3 regions of the Enterococcus innesii genome follow, and region 2 is predicted to be linked to each of the others. Evidence: predicted binding sites of a transcription regulator. Region 2 holds the regulator's gene; each other region holds the start of a gene.
The links. Region 2 encodes LexA, which represses DNA repair genes until DNA is damaged. Its sites were predicted from a motif close to CNAACANNTGTTNG; they were not measured.

Region 1: a site for LexA is predicted at 2,209-2,222, ahead of ENLAB_RS14285 (Y-family DNA polymerase). Genes of this name have one in related genera too.
Region 3: a site for LexA is predicted at 3,655-3,668, ahead of uvrB (excinuclease ABC subunit UvrB). Genes of this name have one in related genera too.

Annotation. Positions count from the first base shown of each region.
Region 1 covers NZ_AP025635.1:3,051,889-3,058,672, forward strand. Annotated here, with positions in the region: gene ENLAB_RS14275 (hypothetical protein) at 1-336, shown strand, start outside; gene ENLAB_RS14280 (hypothetical protein) at 370-645, opposite strand; gene ENLAB_RS14285 (Y-family DNA polymerase) at 788-2,182, opposite strand; gene ENLAB_RS14290 (VOC family protein) at 2,437-2,823, opposite strand; gene fosX (FosX/FosE/FosI family fosfomycin resistance hydrolase) at 2,888-3,298, opposite strand; gene ENLAB_RS14300 (hypothetical protein) at 3,369-3,620, opposite strand; gene rpmG (50S ribosomal protein L33) at 3,950-4,099, opposite strand; gene ENLAB_RS14310 (ABC transporter substrate-binding protein) at 4,237-5,196, opposite strand; gene ENLAB_RS14315 (ABC transporter ATP-binding protein) at 5,399-6,190, shown strand; gene ENLAB_RS14320 (FecCD family ABC transporter permease) at 6,187-6,784, shown strand, end outside.
Region 2 covers NZ_AP025635.1:79,561-86,344, reverse strand. Annotated here, with positions in the region: gene ENLAB_RS00415 (glucosaminidase domain-containing protein) at 163-1,032, opposite strand; gene tkt (transketolase) at 1,403-3,400, opposite strand; gene ENLAB_RS00405 (DUF896 family protein) at 3,501-3,740, opposite strand; gene lexA (transcriptional repressor LexA) at 3,877-4,497, shown strand; gene ENLAB_RS00395 (hypothetical protein) at 4,626-4,838, shown strand; gene ENLAB_RS00390 (adenine phosphoribosyltransferase) at 4,921-5,433, opposite strand; gene recJ (single-stranded-DNA-specific exonuclease RecJ) at 5,445-6,784, opposite strand, start outside.
Region 3 covers NZ_AP025635.1:274,911-281,694, forward strand. Annotated here, with positions in the region: gene uvrA (excinuclease ABC subunit UvrA) at 1-1,567, opposite strand, end outside; gene uvrB (excinuclease ABC subunit UvrB) at 1,581-3,572, opposite strand; gene ENLAB_RS01340 (amino acid ABC transporter substrate-binding protein/permease) at 3,843-5,996, shown strand; gene ENLAB_RS01345 (amino acid ABC transporter ATP-binding protein) at 5,998-6,735, shown strand.

The DNA.
Region 1 (6,784 bases), 540 kb from region 2:
GGAAGTGAATTTGTTGAGATTCATCCATGTGCTGGGTTCAAAATTGAAATCTTCCAAGAAGGCGATCATGTGGCAACACATGACATCAACTTAGGCGGACTTGAATTAGGGATGTTTGCTCGTGCGTTGAAATATGAAGATATTGAACGGATGGAAATTCTTTACCGTAACGGTACACCGGATCTTGTGTATTTCCCATACAAGGACAAAGATACGGAAGGATTGGATAATGTATACCAATCAACAAAAATCAGTGAAAAAACGAAGAGTCTGTATATCGTGATCGACCCAAATCAAACGGTTGATGACGTTTATCAAGAACATTTCGAAGAATAAGAAAAACGCAGAACCAGCTGGTTCTGCGTTTTTTTAGAATGATTCTTGGAACATATCCGTATACTTTTTTAATAAAAGATAATCTTCGGCATATTCATCTTTTAAAACGATCGTATCGCCAAAAAAACTTTTACGAGCATGTTGAATGATCCGATGCTGAATGTCTTTTTCCAGAAGGTAATCGATCTCAGACTGTTTCAGGTTTTGTGCAGCAGTCGCCCGATTCTTTTCTACATATTGCAGCAAATCGTACTCAAGGTGTCCTGCACCATTGATGACTCGTTTGTATTCGATTTTGTCAATTTTCATCTGCTCACACTCCTTGCTATTAAAGTACCTTAGAAAGGAACAAAGGGGGAGATGAATGAATCGAAATTACATAAATCTTTAAAAAATAGACCATTTGTTAATGTTATCTTAAGAATTGTGAGCACAAAGGAAAGAAACAAATTTATGTAACTGTCGTTTGCGAACCATTAGCTATCGATTCTTTCTCCGTTTGCTGATGGACAGGTCCTATGTTGGCGATCCCATCTAGACCACCAGCATGACCACCAACTAATTTGCTACGGGCAATGGCACGAGCGCCTTCCATCCGGCTTGTGGCGTGAACGATCGAAGTGAAGCCGTATTTTTCACGAATCTTATCGATGATCAAATCTAATTTACGTTGGCGCAACTGCGTTTCTGCCTGCTCAAAAAGATCCAGCTGGACATTTTCTGTATAAACCAATTTTGAATAGGTAATACCGATGTGGCGAACGACTTGCCCCGTATAAAATTTTCGAAAGAGAAACAGGCAATGAGCCACAAGTTTGCGGGTATTGTCAGTTGGCGGGATCTTCATTTGTCGGGAAAAACCAGAGGCAGTTTCCCCAAAGGCTACGCCGATGTAAACATTGATACAAGCGGTCTGACAATGATGGCGGCGAATTCGGGCGGCAACTTGCTCCGCCATTTCCTTGATGACGATCTCAATTTCTTCTTGCAAGTAATAATTGCGATGTAGGACCTGACTGTTGCCATAACTTTTTTCCATGACCTGCGGTGTCGGTTCAGCTAAAATCGTGCGATCAATGCCGTGAGCGTGATGGTAGAGCTGCTCACCAATGATCCCCATGCGGCTGCGCAAAAGATCAGGACTGGCATGAGCCAATTGTTCGATCGTTTCAATCCCCATCAAGTGAAGTCGTTTTTCTGTGCGTCGACCGATTCCCCAAAACTCCGTCATAGGGGCGATTTGCCAAACTTTTGTCGGTACATCTTCGTAGGTCCATTCGGCAATCAAGGAACGGTTGTGTTTGGATTCGTTATCCAAAGCCAATTTTGCTAACAAAGGGTTGTCGCCAATACCGATGGTGACATACAATTTCGTTGTTTCGTAAATGTCTTTTTGAATTTGCTGGGCAATCAGCCATCGCTTTTCTTCGCGAGAAATGGTTTTATCGGGAATGAAAAGATCCAGTGTACGGGTCAGATCCATCATCGTTTCGTCAATTGAATAGATCAGCAAGTCGTCTTGTCCGACATATTTGCGAAAGACATTATTGACTTTGGTATTTTCTTTGATATAAAAACTCATACGTGGCGATGCTTTGTATAAATCCGGATGCGTCGGCAGATTGTCATTGCGAGTCACGTTTGAGATTCCTAATGCCGATTTTGCCTTGGGGGAAGCCGCTAAGATTAAGCCGTTTCCAGTATTGTCAGAATGAGACATGACGACCAGCATCGCTTGGATAGGGTCTAATCCGCGCGAGATGCATTCGACAGAAGCATAAAAACTTTTGACATCGATAAATAAGATATCGCGTTTTGGCTCGAGCGCATAATTAAAACCACCCATTTTTATCACTCCTTAACGAAATTATACGAACGTTTGTTCTTTTTTGTCAAGCGAACAGGAGCGGATGAGTGGATTTGTTTTTTTATAGAGATATTATTTTCGTTTCTAACTGAGGGAAAACGTTGGTTTATAAGAAATACATTCGATTCAGATTGTCAGAATTCGATTGGACATTAAAACGGGATTTTGTCTTTTTACCCGCCGGAATGATTAAAAAAACAGCCGATCCATTGGATCGACTGTCGCTTTATGGATCAATTTTCGGCAGGTAGCGTTGCAAACAAACTTAAGAGATTGCCGTCTATATCTTTGACGATGGCATAGCGTTGCCCCCAAAAGGCAGACCAGGGTTCTTTGAAAGACTGATACCCGGCAGCTACGACTTTTGCATGAAGGGCATCAACTTCTTCAGGGGAATCACATAAAAAGGCTAATTCAATCGTATCACCCACAGTCATTGGTGGATGTCCGTAGATCCCGGCAACCATTTTGCGGCTATTCAAGGAGATGCGAACACCATCATTTGCTAATTCCATATAATCTTCTGAGTGCTGACCTAATGGCGTGAAGCCAAGTACTTGATAAAAAGCCAGTGCCTGTTCCATGTTCTTTGTGATAATACCGACCATATCTAGTTTCATTTTTTTCTTCCTTTCATGTGGGAATTCTTTACATAACAGTCCATGCAGTTGCGAGCAATGAAGATTACTTAGTTTCTGTCAGACGGTAATGGTGCAATCGTTCAGCCAACGTACCAGTATGCAGTTCAAACAAATGGTTGTCATCGTCGTAAAAATAAATAGAAGCACCTTCGCCTTTAATACGAGCACGATCTTTTTCAATCTTCAATCCTAGTCCTCGGATGCGCGTAATCAAGGAATCGATTTGAGTTGGATCGATTTTAAAGGCAATATGGTTATACGTTTTCGGCAGCTTCTGGGAGGCATCCTCCATAACAGCAAGCCATAAGCCATCGATCAAAAAGAATTTTTCTGGGAAGTAAGAATGAGACTGGTCTCGGCTATCATAAATTTCCTCTGCTTCAAACAATGTTTCCAGCATCGTTGTCGTCTTTGCTAAATTCTGTACGATCAACGTGATATGGGAAATCTCCATCGCATCAACACTCCTTTGTTATGACGAAATAGGGGAAAGAGAAACAATTAGTATCAAAAGAAGCATTATGTTAGTGATTGTGAAATACCAAGAGGAAGAGCAGAACATAAAACAGTGCATCTGTTGCGCAAGGAATAAGTTTCTTCTTGTATTTTGTCCAAAAGAAGACATTTATTAAGAAGAGGACAATCACCGTCGGTAGGCTAAAGGTCCAAGCAGGGTGTTTGATGAAAATGAAAAGCATATTTCCAATAAGAGCAAAAAGAAAAGCGCCATAAAACAGACGATAGTTACTAGGTAGATACGTAAAATTGCCAAGCATGGGTTCACCTCCTATAGGCAGTATAGCATGAAAGGGGCGGCTGGTACTCAAAGTATATTGAAAGGACAGCTAGAAGAAAAAGCTGGTTCACGTTCTATGTGCCGCCTTTGTTGAACATTAGTTTCTTTTTTTCATTATACATTAAAATTTATTTATACGTCGCTTCAAAGAAAAAGTTGGTTCAAAAGTTCAAAGCAAATAAGTGAAAATAGGGGAGTGGTTGTGTAAAGAGGGAAATAAAAATGCAGCAGCTATCATTGCAAAATGTCTGAAAAAAAGAAGTTCGCAAACGCCTTGGTTATCAGCGTTTGCGAACTTCTTAAATAGTATTATTTTGTTTCGCGGTGTAAAGTAACTTTTCTTTCACGTGGGCAATATTTTTTCTTTTCCAAACGATCAGGATTGTTACGTTTGTTTTTGTTTGATAAGTAGTTGCGTTCTTTACAAGAAGTGCACTCTAATGTGATGTTTACGCGCATGATTTTCCCCCCTAACGATACAAGAATCCTCTAAGAAATCTCTCAGACTAAAATATAATAGCATGTTTCGTGAGGGAATGCTAGCTTTTTCCTGAAATTTGTTAAGTAGTTTTACTTGACGAATTTCAGGGAACGTATCACTTCAATTTGCCTTGGATATCTTCGATCATTTTGGTATAGGCGATCGGACCGTTGTAGAGCCAGCTTGATTCAGGGCCGAATTCCCATAAATGATTGTTTTTGACTGCATCGAGATTTTGCCAGACTTGTTCACTGAAAAAATCAGCGCCTTTATCACTATTCACTAAAATCAAGTAATCGGCATCCAATTCTGCCAGCTTTTCAAGAGAAACCGCAGACCAATCGGCAGTGGCACTTTCACTGATTTCTGAAACTAGTGTGGGAACTTCAAAACCGAGTTCATGATAAAGTAGCTGACCACTTGATTTTGTTTCTGAAACCATGAAGACGGAATTATTGACCACCCATAAAACAGCGATCGACTTGCCTTTGATTTGATCAGCATAAGCTTCTTTGGTAGCAGCGACTAAATCATCATAATCGGCTTCTACTTGGGCAGCTTGCTCTTCTTTGTGTAAGACCTTTGCGATATCTGTCAAGCGTTCACGCCAGGTCACGTCTTCGCCATTTGTGACCACATAAGTTGGCGCGATCTTGCTGTATTGTTCATATTTGTCACCTTCCACCATGGAACTGCTGTCCATCAGTAGCAGGTCTGGTTCAAAGCTCAAGACATCTTCATAGGGCAGATCATAATTGATTCTTGGCACATCTGCTAGTTTGTCTTGCAAGTATGCTTGATCACTGTCATTGCCGACGGTCCATTGAGCAACTGGTGTTACCCCTAATGCAACCAAATAATCTTCCAAATAACTACCGATCACCCGTTGTGGGTTTTCGGGAACAGTGACTTCATTTCCCATCGCATCGGTAAAGGTTGTTGCTATTTCTGAAGAAGTAGTGGCTGATCCACTGCTATCCGTTGAGTCATTATTCGCGCCGCAAGCACCCAGTAGGGTAAGGAAGCAGGCAGCTAGTAGGGTAAGCCAAGTACTTCTTTTTGACCATTGTTTCATAGAAAAAATTCCTCCTTTGTTACATGTTGAGCACTTATTGCTTTAATTGAGAATAGTTCTCATTTGCTGATAGCTATTATCACGAAGAATCCCTCGTTTGTCAATCATATTTTTTTATTTCCTTTTTTTAGAACTATTGACGAATAGCAGGATTACATTCATAATTGATAAGCATTATCAATCAATTATTTTGGGGACGAATATGGCGAAATTACGAACAGTTGACTTAAGTGTCGGCTATCAAAAACAAAAAATTGTGCAAAATCTAACAATCGAGATACCAGAAGGAAAAATCATCGGGTTGATTGGTCCGAATGGCAGTGGAAAATCGACATTTTTAAAGGCACTCGCCCGAATTTTACAGCCTTTGTCTGGTGAGGTCCTATTAGATGCCCAAAACCTACAGAACATTAAAACCAAAGAAGTGGCTAAAAAGATTGCGCTGCTTTCTCAAGTTAGCGACTCATCGATTGGCTTGACGATTCGCGAAATCGTTTCTTACGGTCGTTTTCCCTATCAAAAAGGACTGAATAGTCTATCGGAACAAGATCTTGCGGCGATCGACTGGTCCTTGCAGGCAACGGGTTTGACGGCACTAGCAGATGAAACGATCAGCACGCTGTCAGGGGGACAAAAACAGCGCGTTTGGATCGCCATGGCACTGGCGCAAGATACGGATATCGTGATTTTAGATGAACCAACGACTTTTTTAGATCCTGCGCATCAATTAGAAATTTTGCTCTTATTACAGCAAATCAATAAAACCTACGGAAAAACGATCATTATGTCGATTCATGACCTGAATCATGCGTCACGTTTTTCTGATTATATTTACGCATTAAAAGGTGGAGAGCTGTTGGTTTCCGGTACACCGGAAACAGTGCTGACCAAAGAATGGCTGCAACGTTTGTTTGAAATCGATGCCGTGTTAGGTACCTTTCCTAATAGTACAAAGCCGTTGGTCTTGACCTATGAGTTAGGAGCCCAAGCATGAAAAAATTTCCTTGGTTGCTGCTGCTTTTTAGCGGCTGCTTTATTATCTGTTTCTTTTTAGCGATCACTCAAGGAGCGGCCGACCTTTCTTTTGAAACGATTTGGGATGCTGTCTTTGCTTTTGATTATGAGAATCAGCTGCATCAAGTCTTGCGCAATATCCGATTGCCGCGTGTTTTGGCTGCTTTTCTAGTAGGAAGCTGTTTTGCTGTTACAGGAGCCATCATGCAGGGGATTACGAGAAATCCCTTGGCAGACGGTGGTCTTTTAGGTGTCAATAGTGGGGCTGCCTTGGGACTAGCGATCGCATTTATCCTCTTTCCTAGTGTGCAACCGAGTCAAGCGGCGCTGTTTTCCTTTTTTGGTGCGTTTGCGGCAACTGGGCTGCTTTTTTTACTGACCAGATACGCCAAACTAGGCATGTCGCCCACGGGACTGATTTTGGCTGGTGTGGCATTAAGTTCTTTTTTCTCAGCCATTAGTCAAACTCTGTCATTGCAATTTGATTTAAACCAAGAGCTAGCCTTTTGGTTTATCGGTGGTGCGGCGAATGTGACTTGGCAACAACTGCGTTTTGTGGGACCCATCTATCTGA
Region 2 (6,784 bases):
AAATACCTCGGAGTTGCGAATAAAAAGTAAGCAATTTCAAATTTTTTTTCTTATAGTTTTCTACTTTGGTCTTTTTCCACTGACTAGAGTTTGATTGTCACGACAAAAAAACCTTAAGATTAGCTGCAGTTGTAGCAACCCATCCTAAGGTTTTTAATATACTTATACGATCAACTCTTGTCCGATGACGATTGTCTCACTGGATAATCCATTCGATGCCATCAACGCATCAACGGTTGTGCCAAATCGATTGGCGATATCCCAAAGCGTATCCCCAGAAGCAACTTGATAGCTCTGAGCTGAAGATGTACTACCTGAATACGTGGTCGTCGTTGTTTCGCTGGTCGTTGTGCTCGTTGTGTTTGACCATGCTGTACTTTGTGTCGTTCCTGTATCGAACCGTGTAAGCTGATAGGTTTCGATCAACCAGTTCAGTTTTTGTGCGTAACCTGGATCGGTAGCATAGCGCCCCGTCAAATAATTTGTCGCATCATAAAATGAGGTGGTTTGGCTTTTCCAGACACCACTGTAATGGGCAGTCCCTGTCGCAAAACTTGTACTTCGCAAGACGTTCGCATGATCCTGAAACGATTCCCAATAAGAGTTATATTGACGAAACGGTTCATTCATTTCTACCCACTGACCATTCAAATACTCTTGGGTAGGCATATACACACTTTGACCGTTGTAGCTGCCTTTGACCCCAAACAAATTGTAATAAGGTGCATTGGATAATGCGGAAGAACCATAGCCGCTTTCTAAAATTGCTTGAGCGATCATCACAGAAGCATACAGATCATTGTTGGCAGCAACATCTTGTGCTGACCAGCCAATTTGCTCGATGAAACCTGAGATGTCTTGCGTCGCATATTGGTTCTCAGCAGCTTGTACTTGTTGAGGAACGAAAGAGATCGCCGTTGGAGCTAACATCATTCCGGCGCTCATTAGTGAAACGACCGCCTTCTTGCTAGGTTTTTTACTCGACTTCTTTGGTTGATGATGTCTTTCGCTTCTAGTTTGATAGCTTTTCATTTTACCCTCCACTAAGTGTACGTTTTTTCAAATAAATCAATAAAACTATTATACGGAAAAACTTTCAGCTATGCAAACAATGTCTCCTTTTCGATCGCTAAAAAAACTTTAAAAAAACTTTTCAGTCCCCCTCCTCATTTTCCGATCCATCGCCGAGTTTTTTAAAAAACTATTTGCTTTTATCCTGTTGCTTTCCTCTTCGTATTCAAAAACTTTGTATCTTGCTATGAAACCTTTTTTTCAAAATCTTAGCCACTGCTAATCTACATCCATCACTCTGGCACTTTCAGAGTGATAATAACTCGAAAAAAAACACGTTCGAAAATCGAAAAGATTCTCGAACGTGCAGCTTTTTCTTTGTATCGACCAATTAGTTGATCGATTTGAAGGTATTCACGACATTCTCAACACTGAAGCCGAATTCTGCTAATACCTTGTCACCAGGTGCTGATGCACCGAAATGATCGATCGCGATCACTTTTCCATGGCAGCCAGTGTAACGTTCCCAACCAAATGGGGAAGCCGCTTCGATCGCTACCCGTTTCTTCACTGCTTTTGGCAAGACACTTTCTTTGTATTCTGAGCTTTGGGCTTCAAACAGATCAAAGCTTGGTAAGGAGACCACCGATACATCGATGCCTTCTTCTGCCAATTTAGCTTGTGCTTGGACCGCAAGATTCACTTCTGAACCTGTGGCGATCAAAATACCCGCTGGTGTTTCACCGGCTTGTTTTGAAATCACATAGCCACCTTTTGCGACATTTTCATCCGCACCAGTTTGCGTGCCTTCGATCACTGGTAGGTTTTGTCGACTTAAGACTAAGACCGTTGGCTTATCGGTTGTTGTCATGGCCAGTTTCCAAGCAGCACGGGTTTCATTGCCGTCTGCTGGACGAATCACTTGGACATTTGGCATGCAACGGACGCTAGCTAATTGTTCGATCGGCTCGTGGGTCGGTCCATCTTCTCCAACCGCCACGGAGTCATGCGTCAAGACATAGATCACAGGCGCATGCTGGATCGCAGACAAGCGCACCGCTGGACGCAAGTAATCAACGAAGACGAAGAAGGTTCCACCATAGATTCGCGTACCGCCATGCAATTGGATCCCGTTCATCGCTGCCGCCATCGCAAATTCTCGGACACCAAACCAAATGTTGCGGCCCTCGTATTGGCCAGGTTCAAAGTCTTTTTCTGCTGCTACCATCGTGTTGTTGGAACCAGAAAGGTCAGCCGATCCGCCCCATAAGCTAGGTACGGCTTTGGACAACGCTTGGATCATCTCTTTGCTGGATACCCGGCTAGCTTGTGAGCTGCCAACTTCGTAGCTTGGTAATGCTGCATCCCAATCTGCTGGCAATTCACCTGCAAAGGCTTTTTTGAATTGCGCCGCAAGTTCTGGATAGGCTGCTTCATAGGCACGGAAGGTTTCGTTCCAAGCTGCTTCAGCTTTTTGCCCTTCATCGATCATGGTTTCTTTGAAGCGCGCAGCAACTTCGTCAGGTACAGTAAATTCTGGGTATTCCCAGCCATAAATCGCTTTGGCTGCTGAAATGCCTTCGGCACCGATCGGCGCACCATGGACGGCAGAGGTGCCTTGATTTGGCGCACCGTATCCGATCACAGTCTTGATTTCGATCAAGGTTGGTTTGTCGCTTTCAGCTTTTGCTTCGTCGATCGCTTTCGAGATCGCTTCTAAATCATTGCCGTCTTCAACGAGAATGTGTTGCCAGCCATACGCTTCAAAACGCGCACCGACATTTTCTGTAAAGGCTTTTGAGGTCGGACCATCTAGGGAGATGTCATTTGAATCGTACAAGACGATCAGTTTGTCTAATTTCATGTGACCCGCCATGGATGCAGCTTCTTGCGAAACACCTTCCATCAAGTCCCCATCGCCACATAAAGCGTAAGTATAGTGATCAATGACTTGATACTTGTCGCGATTGTAGGTTGCAGCCAAGTGGGCTTCGGCCATCGCCATACCGACTGCCATAGCGATCCCTTGTCCTAAAGGTCCAGTGGTTGCTTCCACGCCGTCTGTGTGATCGACTTCTGGATGTCCTGGCGTGCGGCTATCCCATTGACGGAAGTTTTTTAGATCCTCAATGGTCACATCGTAACCAGACACGTGCAACAAGCTGTACAATAGCGCCGAACCATGTCCAGCAGACAAAACAAAGCGGTCACGATCCACCCAGTTGCGAGAAGTCGTTGGATTGACTTTCAAGTGTTTCGTCCACAAGGCATAGGCCATGGGTGCTGCCCCCATCGGTAATCCTGGATGTCCTGAATTGGCTTTTTGTACGGCTTCGATACTTAATGTACGAAGGGTGTTCACTCCTAATTGATCGATTTTATCAAACAATGGTAGTTCCTCCTAATTTAGGTTTTTTTTACCTTTATTACATCTCTTATTATACGTGATTCAGATACTTATTTCAATAGCAATGAAAAGGAATTCACAATTATCTGCCGTGGAGACCTTTTTTCTTCTGAATCTCTTTCAATTTTTCTGGTGTCACATCAGAACCTTCAGGATCAACGATTTTCATTCCTTCGATATGGTGACGCATTCCTCCACGAAAGGCGGTTAAATACTCTTCACGTAGAACTTTTTGTTCGTTCGTTTCTGCCTCGGTCAATCCTTCTGTTTTTTTCTTGTTGGCAAGTTCATTGATTCGAGCTAATTTTTCTTGAGATAGCATATTCGTTCCTCCTTTTCCCTCTTGATTTTACTACAAACTAGCGAATAAAAACAATAGCGCAAAAAGCGAACATTTGTTTGAATATTCGATATACCTATGGTACACTAATGTTATCAAATGAAAGAAGGTGTCAGTTTTGGCAAAACGAACAGAAAATCGACAAATCGAAATTCTTAAGTTCATTCATACCCGTGTCACTGAAAAAGGCTATCCGCCGACTGTTCGCGAAATTGGCGAAGCCGTTCAGTTATCTTCTACCTCAACTGTTCATGGCCATTTGTCCCGACTTGAAAAAAAAGGGTTGATCTTACGAGATCCTACAAAACCCAGAGCCATTGAATTAACTGCTTCCGGTCTTGAAAAAATCGATGTTCAACCAGCATCCATTCCGATGCTTGGTGTCGTAACTGCGGGAGAACCGATTTTAGCAGTGGAAGATGCATCCGATTTCTTTCCGATTCCGCCAGATTTAGCAAATAGTACCGGCAGTTTGTTTATGTTGACGATCCGAGGAGAAAGTATGATTAATGCTGGCATCCTTGACGGCGATCAAGTGATCGTTCGCAAACAACAAAGTGCGCAAAATGGTGATATCGTGATCGCTATGACAGATGAAGATGAAGCTACTTGCAAACGATTCTATAAAGAAAAGAATTACATTCGATTACAGCCAGAAAATGATTATTTAGAGCCCATCATTTTGCCTGACGTAACGATTTTAGGATTAGTTGTTGGTTTGTATCGCCATCTGCTTTGATTCTAATCGGCCTACCTAGGAAATCTTCGTACTTGCGAAGATTTTTTTCTTTCCTCTTTACAAACCGAACAAACATTCGTATAATAGGTATACAAACATAAGTTCGTATTATTTAAGGAGTGAATGAGATGAAAGCAGTTCGTCGATTTGGTTTTATGTTGTGGGTATTATTGATGGGTATCGTTATTGGCTATTTTGGCGTTCTAAGTGCTGTTCTGATTTTTTGTCCTCTAATGATGCTTTGGTTCATGCTATGGGATGAAAAGAAATTCCGCCAAGCAGAGCGCAAACGTAACCGCCATTATTATCACGATCATGATTTTTATCGGTATGAACCATGATCCTTCCCCTACATACGCATACGCCCATAAGGCAGCAGAAACAAAAAAAGACTCCAGCGAGTCCTTTTTTGTTTCTGCTTTTTTAGTATTCCATTAACGTCTTAATTTCGACACCTTGGATTTTATCTCTTCCATGTAAATCCATTAGTTCGATCAAAAAGGCGCAGCCAACAACGATACCGCCTAATTTTTCTACGAGTTCAATTGTTGCTTTGATCGTTCCGCCAGTTGCTAGTAGATCGTCACAGATCAAGACACGTTGTCCTGGTTTGATAGCATCGGCATGCAACGTCAAAACATCCACACCATACTCTTTTTCATACTCTGCTTCAATGGTTTCTCGTGGCAATTTGCCTTTTTTACGTACTGGAGCAAAGCCGACACCTAACTGGTACGCAACTGGACAACCAACGATAAATCCGCGGGCTTCTGGTCCTACCACCATATCGATGCCTTTTTCTTGTGCATACTCAACGATCTGCTGTGTCGCATAACGATACGCTTCTCCATCAGCCATTAACGGCGAGATGTCCCGAAAAATAATTCCCTCTTGGGGATAATCCGGAATACTAGCAATATACTCTTTTAAATCCATTTTTTTTCCTCCTAGACTGTCAACCACTGACGCAGGGTTGATAAATCACTCATTAATAAAAATTCTTCTGTTTTGATCATTTTTTGTCGTTGCTGATACAAATGACTCTCTGTCAGCGGACGAGAAACAGGATCAGCCGTTTTATTCAAAACACCATCTTGTATTGTAACAAATTCCAGCTCAGAAAACACCTGAATCATGAAAATAAGTAATTTTTCTGGAATTTTTAGATAGTCAGCAACCATCCTTAATTTGTAGCGAATATCCAAACGAGGTTGTTGCTTGATCAATTGAAAAAGCCGACCATATTGCTCTCTGGTGCCTACCCCATCTAAATAAGCATCTTCGGTCGAGTAAAACACAAACGCAATTCTTGAAGCATGAAGCGTTTGGATGATTTCTTTGATCACTGCAGGATCAGTAGGACAATCTAAAAAGGCGATTTCTTGAAATTGAGCTTCATGAAACGTGTCTCTCAAGTTAGCCACTGAGTCGAATAAGATCGTTTGTCCACAAAACCCTTGTAGCTCTCGAGGAATTTTCTTATTGAAAACGACCCCTACTGTTTGATTTCCCAGAGAGACACCTTGCCGACTCCTTTTCGAACGATAATCAAACAACTGCAGACCTTCCACAGCAAAATCATCCAACATCAACTGCGGTTTTTTGTTGCCATTCCATTCATTGATTGAAAGCTGACCGACGATCGAAAGTCGATCATTTTCAAACTCTACTAAGTCTTTTCCAAAACCAAACCCAATCACATCTAGCTGTGTATTGGACTCATCTGTCATCACTAACTTCAAGTGTTGGTTTTCAGTACCAATCTGGCGAGCATTTTGAGTCGACAGATTGGAAAACAGAAATTTCGGTAACGGATTATCCGTGCCAAAAGGCGCTAAAACGTTTAAAGATTCAATAAAATTGATCGATACTTCTGTCAATGGCAGTTCTTCATCAATTGTCAAGGGGATCCCTTGGCTAAGATCAATTCCATTTTCTTCCACATAGCGATTCATTTGGGCTTGTAGCATATCTAAATGATCGATGGGGATACTTAAGCCAACTGCTGCATGATGGCCGCCAAAACTAGTAAACATGTCTTTCATCGTGGTCAACATTTCAAACAGATTCAACGCAGCAATACTTCTTCCTGATCCTTTTGCTAAGCCATTTTCTTTTTTGGTCAAAACGATCACAGGTTGTCCGGTACTTTGCATGATTCGTCCGGCTACGATTCCTAAAACCCCTTCGTGCCAGTCATCACCTACGACTAGATGAACATGATTGGCAGGGTCGATTTTTTCTTGCGCTTCTTTCATGATTTCTTCAACGAAAGTTTTTCGCTGCT
Region 3 (6,784 bases), 200 kb from region 2:
CTCGTTGGTGAAGACCGATCGATGGCTCATCAAGAATGTAAAGTACTCCAGACAAATTGGAGCCGATTTGTGTTGCCAAACGAATCCGTTGCGCTTCGCCACCAGAGAGCGTGCCTGACGCACGGCTCAAGGTCAAATAGTCCAATCCGACATTTTTTAAGAAGCTTAAACGATCATCGACTTCTTTCACAATGGGACGTGCGATCATTTGCTCTTGTTCCGTTAGTTTCAATTCTTCGACAAAGTTCAAGGCATTGTTGATGGCCATCTCACTCATTTCACCAATGTGCTTCCCGTTGACTTGCACGCACAGCGCTTGAGGGTTCAAACGATAGCCATGACAAGTTTTACAAGTCAATTCCGTCATGTACAGACGCATTTGATCCCGAGTGAAATCAGAGTTGGTTTCATGATAACGGCGTTTGATATTTGGTAAGATCCCTTCAAAAGCGACCTCAACATCACGTACCCCACCAAAATCATTCTCATAATGGAAATGGAAAATTTCTCCATTCGAACCATTCAAAATAATGTCTTTGTGTTCTTCTGGCAGTTCTTCAAAGGGTGTGTCCATATCGATATTAAATTCTTGGCAAGCCTGTTCTAGCATTTGCGGATAATATTGAGAACTGATTGGGTTCCATGGCAATATGGCACCTTCACGTAAGGTTTTGGTTTGATCGGGAATCACTAAGTCTACATCGACTTCGAGCTTCACACCAAGACCATCACAGTCTGGACAAGCACCAAAAGGCGCATTGAATGAAAAGAGCCGTGGTTCTAATTCCCCAACTGTAAAGCCACAATACGGACAAGAATAATGCTCACTGAAAAGCATCTCTTCTTGACCAATCACATCGACTACCGCATAGCCATCCGCTAAACGTAATGCCGCTTCAAAGGAATCAAACAGACGAGAACGGATGCCTTCCTTTACAACGATTCGGTCAATGATGATAGCAATATCATGCTTTTTATTTTTTTCCAATTCAGGCGCTTCGGAGACATCATAGACTTCGCCATCCACCCGCATCCGAACATAACCTTCTCTTTGGATACGTTCGAAGACTTTTTTGTGCTGCCCTTTCTTTTGATAAACGATCGGTGCCAACAATTGGATCTTGGTGCGTTCTGGTAATGCCAAAACTTCATCCACCATCTGCTCAACCGACTGACTAGTAATCTCAATATGATCATTGGGACAAATCGGGTGACCGATTCTGGCGTAAAGAAGCCGCAGATAATCATTGATTTCAGTAACCGTTCCTACTGTTGATCGCGGGTTCTTGCTGGTGGTTTTTTGATCGATAGAAATCGCTGGACTAAGTCCATCAATGCTATCTACGTCGGGTTTATCCATTTGCCCTAAAAACTGACGGGCATACGCCGATAGACTTTCGACATATCGGCGCTGTCCTTCGGCATACAATGTATCAAATGCTAAGGAGCTTTTCCCTGAACCCGAAAGACCAGTTACCACAACGAGCTGGTCTCTGGGAATCGTCACATCGATATTTTTTAAATTATGGGCCCGTGCCCCATGGATCACAATTTTATCATTTGCCATATTGTTTCTCCTTCTAATCAGCAGCCTTCAGCTCAAGAATAGTATCTCTTAAGGTAGCAGCCGTTTCAAAATCCAATGCTTTTGCAGCATCTTTCATTTCTTTTTCTAATTTCAGCAACAAGGTTGCTTTTTCTTCACGACTTAGTTCTTCATAAGATGTCGTAGTGTATTCACCGGTCTCTTCCGCCACTTTCGTGATCGCAATCAGATCGCGAATCTCTTTAATAATAGTTTTCGGTACGATCCCATGTTCTTTATTGTACGCTTCTTGAATACCACGGCGTCTGGCTGTTTCATCGATTGCTCGCTGCATCGAATCCGTCATTTTATCGGCGTACATGATTACTTTTCCTTCTGAGTTACGAGCTGCCCGTCCAATAGTTTGGACTAATGAACGTTCGCTTCGTAGGAAACCTTCTTTATCGGCATCAAGAATCGCAACCAGAGAAACTTCCGGTACGTCAAGACCTTCCCGTAGCAAGTTGATCCCCACTAGTACATCAAATTCACCGAGACGTAGATCGCGAATGATTTCTGTTCGTTCCAACGTTTTGATATCACTGTGTAAATACTTGACTTTGATTCCTAATTCTTTGAAGTAATCCGTCAAATCTTCTGACATTTTTTTCGTCAAGGTCGTAACAAAGACCCGTTCGTTTCGCTCAACGCGCTCATTAATTTCTCCCACGAGATCATCGATTTGACCCATAATAGGTCGTACTTCGATTACCGGATCTAACAGACCAGTTGGACGAATGATTTGTTGAACGACGGTATCGGTTTGATCGTACTCATAAGGACCAGGCGTGGCCGAAACATAGACGATTTGATTGACATGTTTCTCGAATTCTTCCAAACGCAACGGACGGTTATCCAGCGCAGAAGGCAAGCGGAAACCGTAGTCCACTAGCATTTGTTTTCTCGCCCGGTCACCGTTATACATCCCACGAACTTGCGGCATCGTTACGTGTGATTCGTCGATTACTAATAGAAAATCATCTGGGAAGAAATCCAATAACGTATAGGGCGGTTCCCCTTCTTTTCGTCCATCCATGTGGCGAGAGTAGTTTTCGATCCCTGAGGTGTACCCCATTTCCCGCATCATTTCAATATCATAATTGGTTCGCTGCTCTAAACGCTGTGCTTCTAGCAGCTTATTTTCCGCTCGCAAGACTTCCAGTCGGGCATCCAGCTCACTTTGAATCGAGGCGATCGCATGTTCCATATGGTCTTCATTGGTCACAAAGTGGGTTGCCGGAAAGATCGACACATGTTCGGTGTCACTCATGATCTCACCCGTCAAGGCATCGACTTCACGGATCCGATCGATTTCATCCCCAAAAAACTCAATGCGTAATGCTCGCTCGTCACGAGAAGCTGGAAAAATCTCCACAACATCGCCACGCACGCGAAAACGTCCCCGTTGAAAATCGATGTCGTTTCGCTCAAATTGGATCTCGATCAATTCTTTTAATAGTTGGTCTCGAGACTTTTCCATCCCTACTCGTAAAGAAACAACTTGTCTCGCATACTCAATCGGCGAACCTAAACCGAAAATACAGGAGACGGACGCTACAACGATCACATCGTTTCTTTCTAATAAAGAACTGGTTGCCGAATGCCGTAGCTTGTCGATTTCATCATTAACACTGGAGTCTTTTTCAATGTATGTATCACTGGAAGGAACATACGCTTCTGGTTGATAGTAATCATAGTAACTGACAAAGTACTCGACCGCATTATTTGGAAAAAAGTCTTTGAACTCGCCATATAATTGTCCAGCCAATGTTTTATTATGGGCAATGATCAATGTCGGTTTATTGACTTCCTTGATTAGATTAGAAATCGTATAAGTCTTACCAGTACCAGTGGCTCCCAACAAAATCTGTGCTTTTTTTCCACCGACCACCCCGTCAACCAACTGACGTATCGCTTCCGGCTGATCACCTGCTGGTTGATATTTTGATACTAAGTCAAATTCATGGGAAGTTGTTCTTTCGATCATCTTCATTCCCCCTCGATTATTCTAAACGACAACAAAAAAAGAAAAACTCGCTGTCGCTTTTCCATAAATAAGTATATCATAGCGAACATACTTTCGCCATCATTTGCTATGAAAGTTTCATGCGATTTAGCATAACTTAACATGTTCGTTTTTCTAACATCCGATGTGAGGTTTGAAGGAATTTGTCACATTTTTAAAGAGAAAGACTTGTGTGTTGAAGAAAAAATCCATATAATTTATAGATACGTTATATCTAAAGGAGGAATTTTCTTGAAAAGAAAACACATGACCTTCGCTATAATCGCGCTGATTGTCAGCTTTTTTACTTTTTCGGTAAAGTCAGCGAATGCGGAGGAAACTACGTATAAGATAGGAACAGATTTAACATTTGCGCCTTTCGAATTTCAAAATGAAAACAATGAATATGTTGGGATCGATATAGATTTATTAAACGCGATCGCTGAAGATCAAGGTTTCGCAGTCGATTTACGTCCTTTAGGTTTTGACGCCTCCATTCAAGGAGTGCAATCAAATCAGCTAGATGGCATGATCGCTGGGATGAGTATTACAGAGGAACGTAAAGAAACCTTTGATTTCTCTGACCCTTATTTTGATAGCGGGATCCAAATGGCTGTAGCTGCAGATAATGACAGCATTACTAGCTATGAAGATCTTGAGGGCGAAACGGTCGGTGCAAAGGTTGGTACCGAAAGTGCCCGCTTTCTAGAAAGCAATAAAGACCAATATGGCTACGACATCAAATTATATGATGACGCTACTGGACTATATGGCGCTGTACGCAATGGTACTGTGGCAGCCGCTTTCGATGATTTTCCAGTGCTTGGCTATGCTATTAACAATGGCGAACCGATGAAACTTGTCGGCGAACCTGAAAAAGGTGCTTCTTACGGATTCGCTGTCAGAAAAGGCCAAAATCAAGAGCTACTTGAAAAATTCAATGCTGGTTTAGCCAATATGAAAGCTTCCGGCAAATACGATGAAATCGTCAATACTTACATCACAACGTCTGATTCAGATGCAGACACTAGCGAAATGGTGAAAGTCGAACCAAAGAAAGATGTTTACCGCATTGCCAGTGACTCCGCTTTTGCCCCATTCGAGTTTCAAAACGAAGACAACGAATATGTGGGAATCGATGTTGATTTAATGAATCGGGCTGCAGAATTGCAAGGATTCAACATTGAATTCAATTTCATCGGTTTTTCAGGAGCTTTGCAAGCGTTGGACGGTAACCAAGCAGATGGGATGATTGCTGGGATGACAATCACTGATGAGCGTCGTCAATCCTATGACTTTTCTGATTCTTACTTTGAAAGTGGTATTCAGATTGCTGTAAAAGAAGGCAATGATTCCATCAAATCTTATGAAGATTTAGATGGGAAAACCGTCGGTGCGAAAGTTGGGACAGAAAGTGCAGACTTCCTGATCGCCAACGAAGAGAAATATGGCTATTCCATCAAATATTATGATGCCGCCGATCAATTATATGCGGCTGTTAACGGTGGGCAAATTGATGCCATGATGGATGATTATCCAGTGATTGGTTATGCCATCAGCCAAGGACAAAAACTAATGACACCGATTGAAAAAGAATCTGGCGGTCAGTACGGATTTGCGGTGAAAAAAGGCCAAAATCCTGAATTGATCCAAATGTTTAATGAAGCATTGAAAGAAATGAAACGTACTGGGGAGTACGATCAAATCATCAACAAATACATTGAAGATGGTTCTGCCACAGAAAAACGAGTAGATGAATCAACGATCACTGGTTTGATCAGCAACAACTATAACGTCTTATTAAAAGGATTATGGAATACCCTTTTACTAGCCTTGATTTCATTTGCTTTAGCATTAGTGATCGGGATCATTTTTGGACTATTTAGTGTCGCACCAATCAAAGCTTTACGGGTTTTTGCTGGAATCTATGTAGATATCATTCGTGGTATCCCAATGATGGTATTGGCTTTCTTCATCTTCTTCGGTCTTTCCGATGCGATTGGTATCACAATTCCGGACTTTGCAGCCGGGGTCATTACATTGACCTTAAATGCCAGTGCTTATATCGCTGAGATCGTTCGTGGCGGGATCAATGCGGTGCCAAAAGGTCAGATGGAAGCTTCTCGAAGTTTGGGGATGACCTACACTCGGACGATGCAGAAAATCATTTTACCGCAAGCGATCAAAATCATGATTCCATCTTTCGTTAACCAATTCGTTATCTCGCTGAAAGATACAACGATCATCTCGGTTATCGGAGTCGTAGAATTATTGCAAACCGGGAAAATCATCGTTGCTCGGACCACGCAAAGTACCTATGTTTACTTGATCATCGCGATTATTTACTTAGTCGTGATCACAGCTTTAACGAAACTTGCAAAAGTTTTAGAAAAGAAGGTGAAATAGCATGAAAGAAAAAATCTTAGTTGAAAATCTTGTGAAAAAATACGGAGACAATACCGTATTGAACAATATCAATGTTTCCATCGCTGAAGGAGAAGTTGTTTGCGTGATCGGTCCTTCAGGATCTGGAAAATCGACGTTCTTACGCTGTTTGAACCGCTTAGAAGAACCAACCAGCGGTGATATTATCATTGATGGCGCGCATCTGATGGATAAAAACACCAACATCAATGCTGTACGACAACATATCGGCATGGTGTTTCAGCATTTCAATCTCTTCCCGCACTTGTCAGTTTTAGAAAACATCATTCTAGCCCCGATGGATCTAAAAAATGCTTCTCGGCAAGAAGCGGAACAAAACGCGATTCGTTTATTAGAGACGGTAGGTCTGGCTGATAAAAAAGACATGTACCCTGACAATCTATCTGGAGGACAAAAACAACGGGTGGCGATCGCGAGAGCTTTAGCCATGAATCCCGATGTGATGCTTTTCGATGAACCAACCTCCGCACTCGATCCCGAAATGGTTGGGGATGTACTGAATGTTATGAAAGACCTAGCCAAACAAGGAATGACCATGGTGATCGTCACTCATGAGATGGGCTTTGCCAAAGAAGTAGCGAACCGCGTGATGTTTATTGATGGCGGTAATTTCTTAGAAGACGGCACACCTGAGCAAATTTTTACCACCCCTAAGCATGATCGTACGAAAGATTTCTTAGACAAAGTATTGAATATCTAAAAAAATCCTCTGGAACAGCTCTTTTCTCGGACTGTTGCAGAGGTCTTTT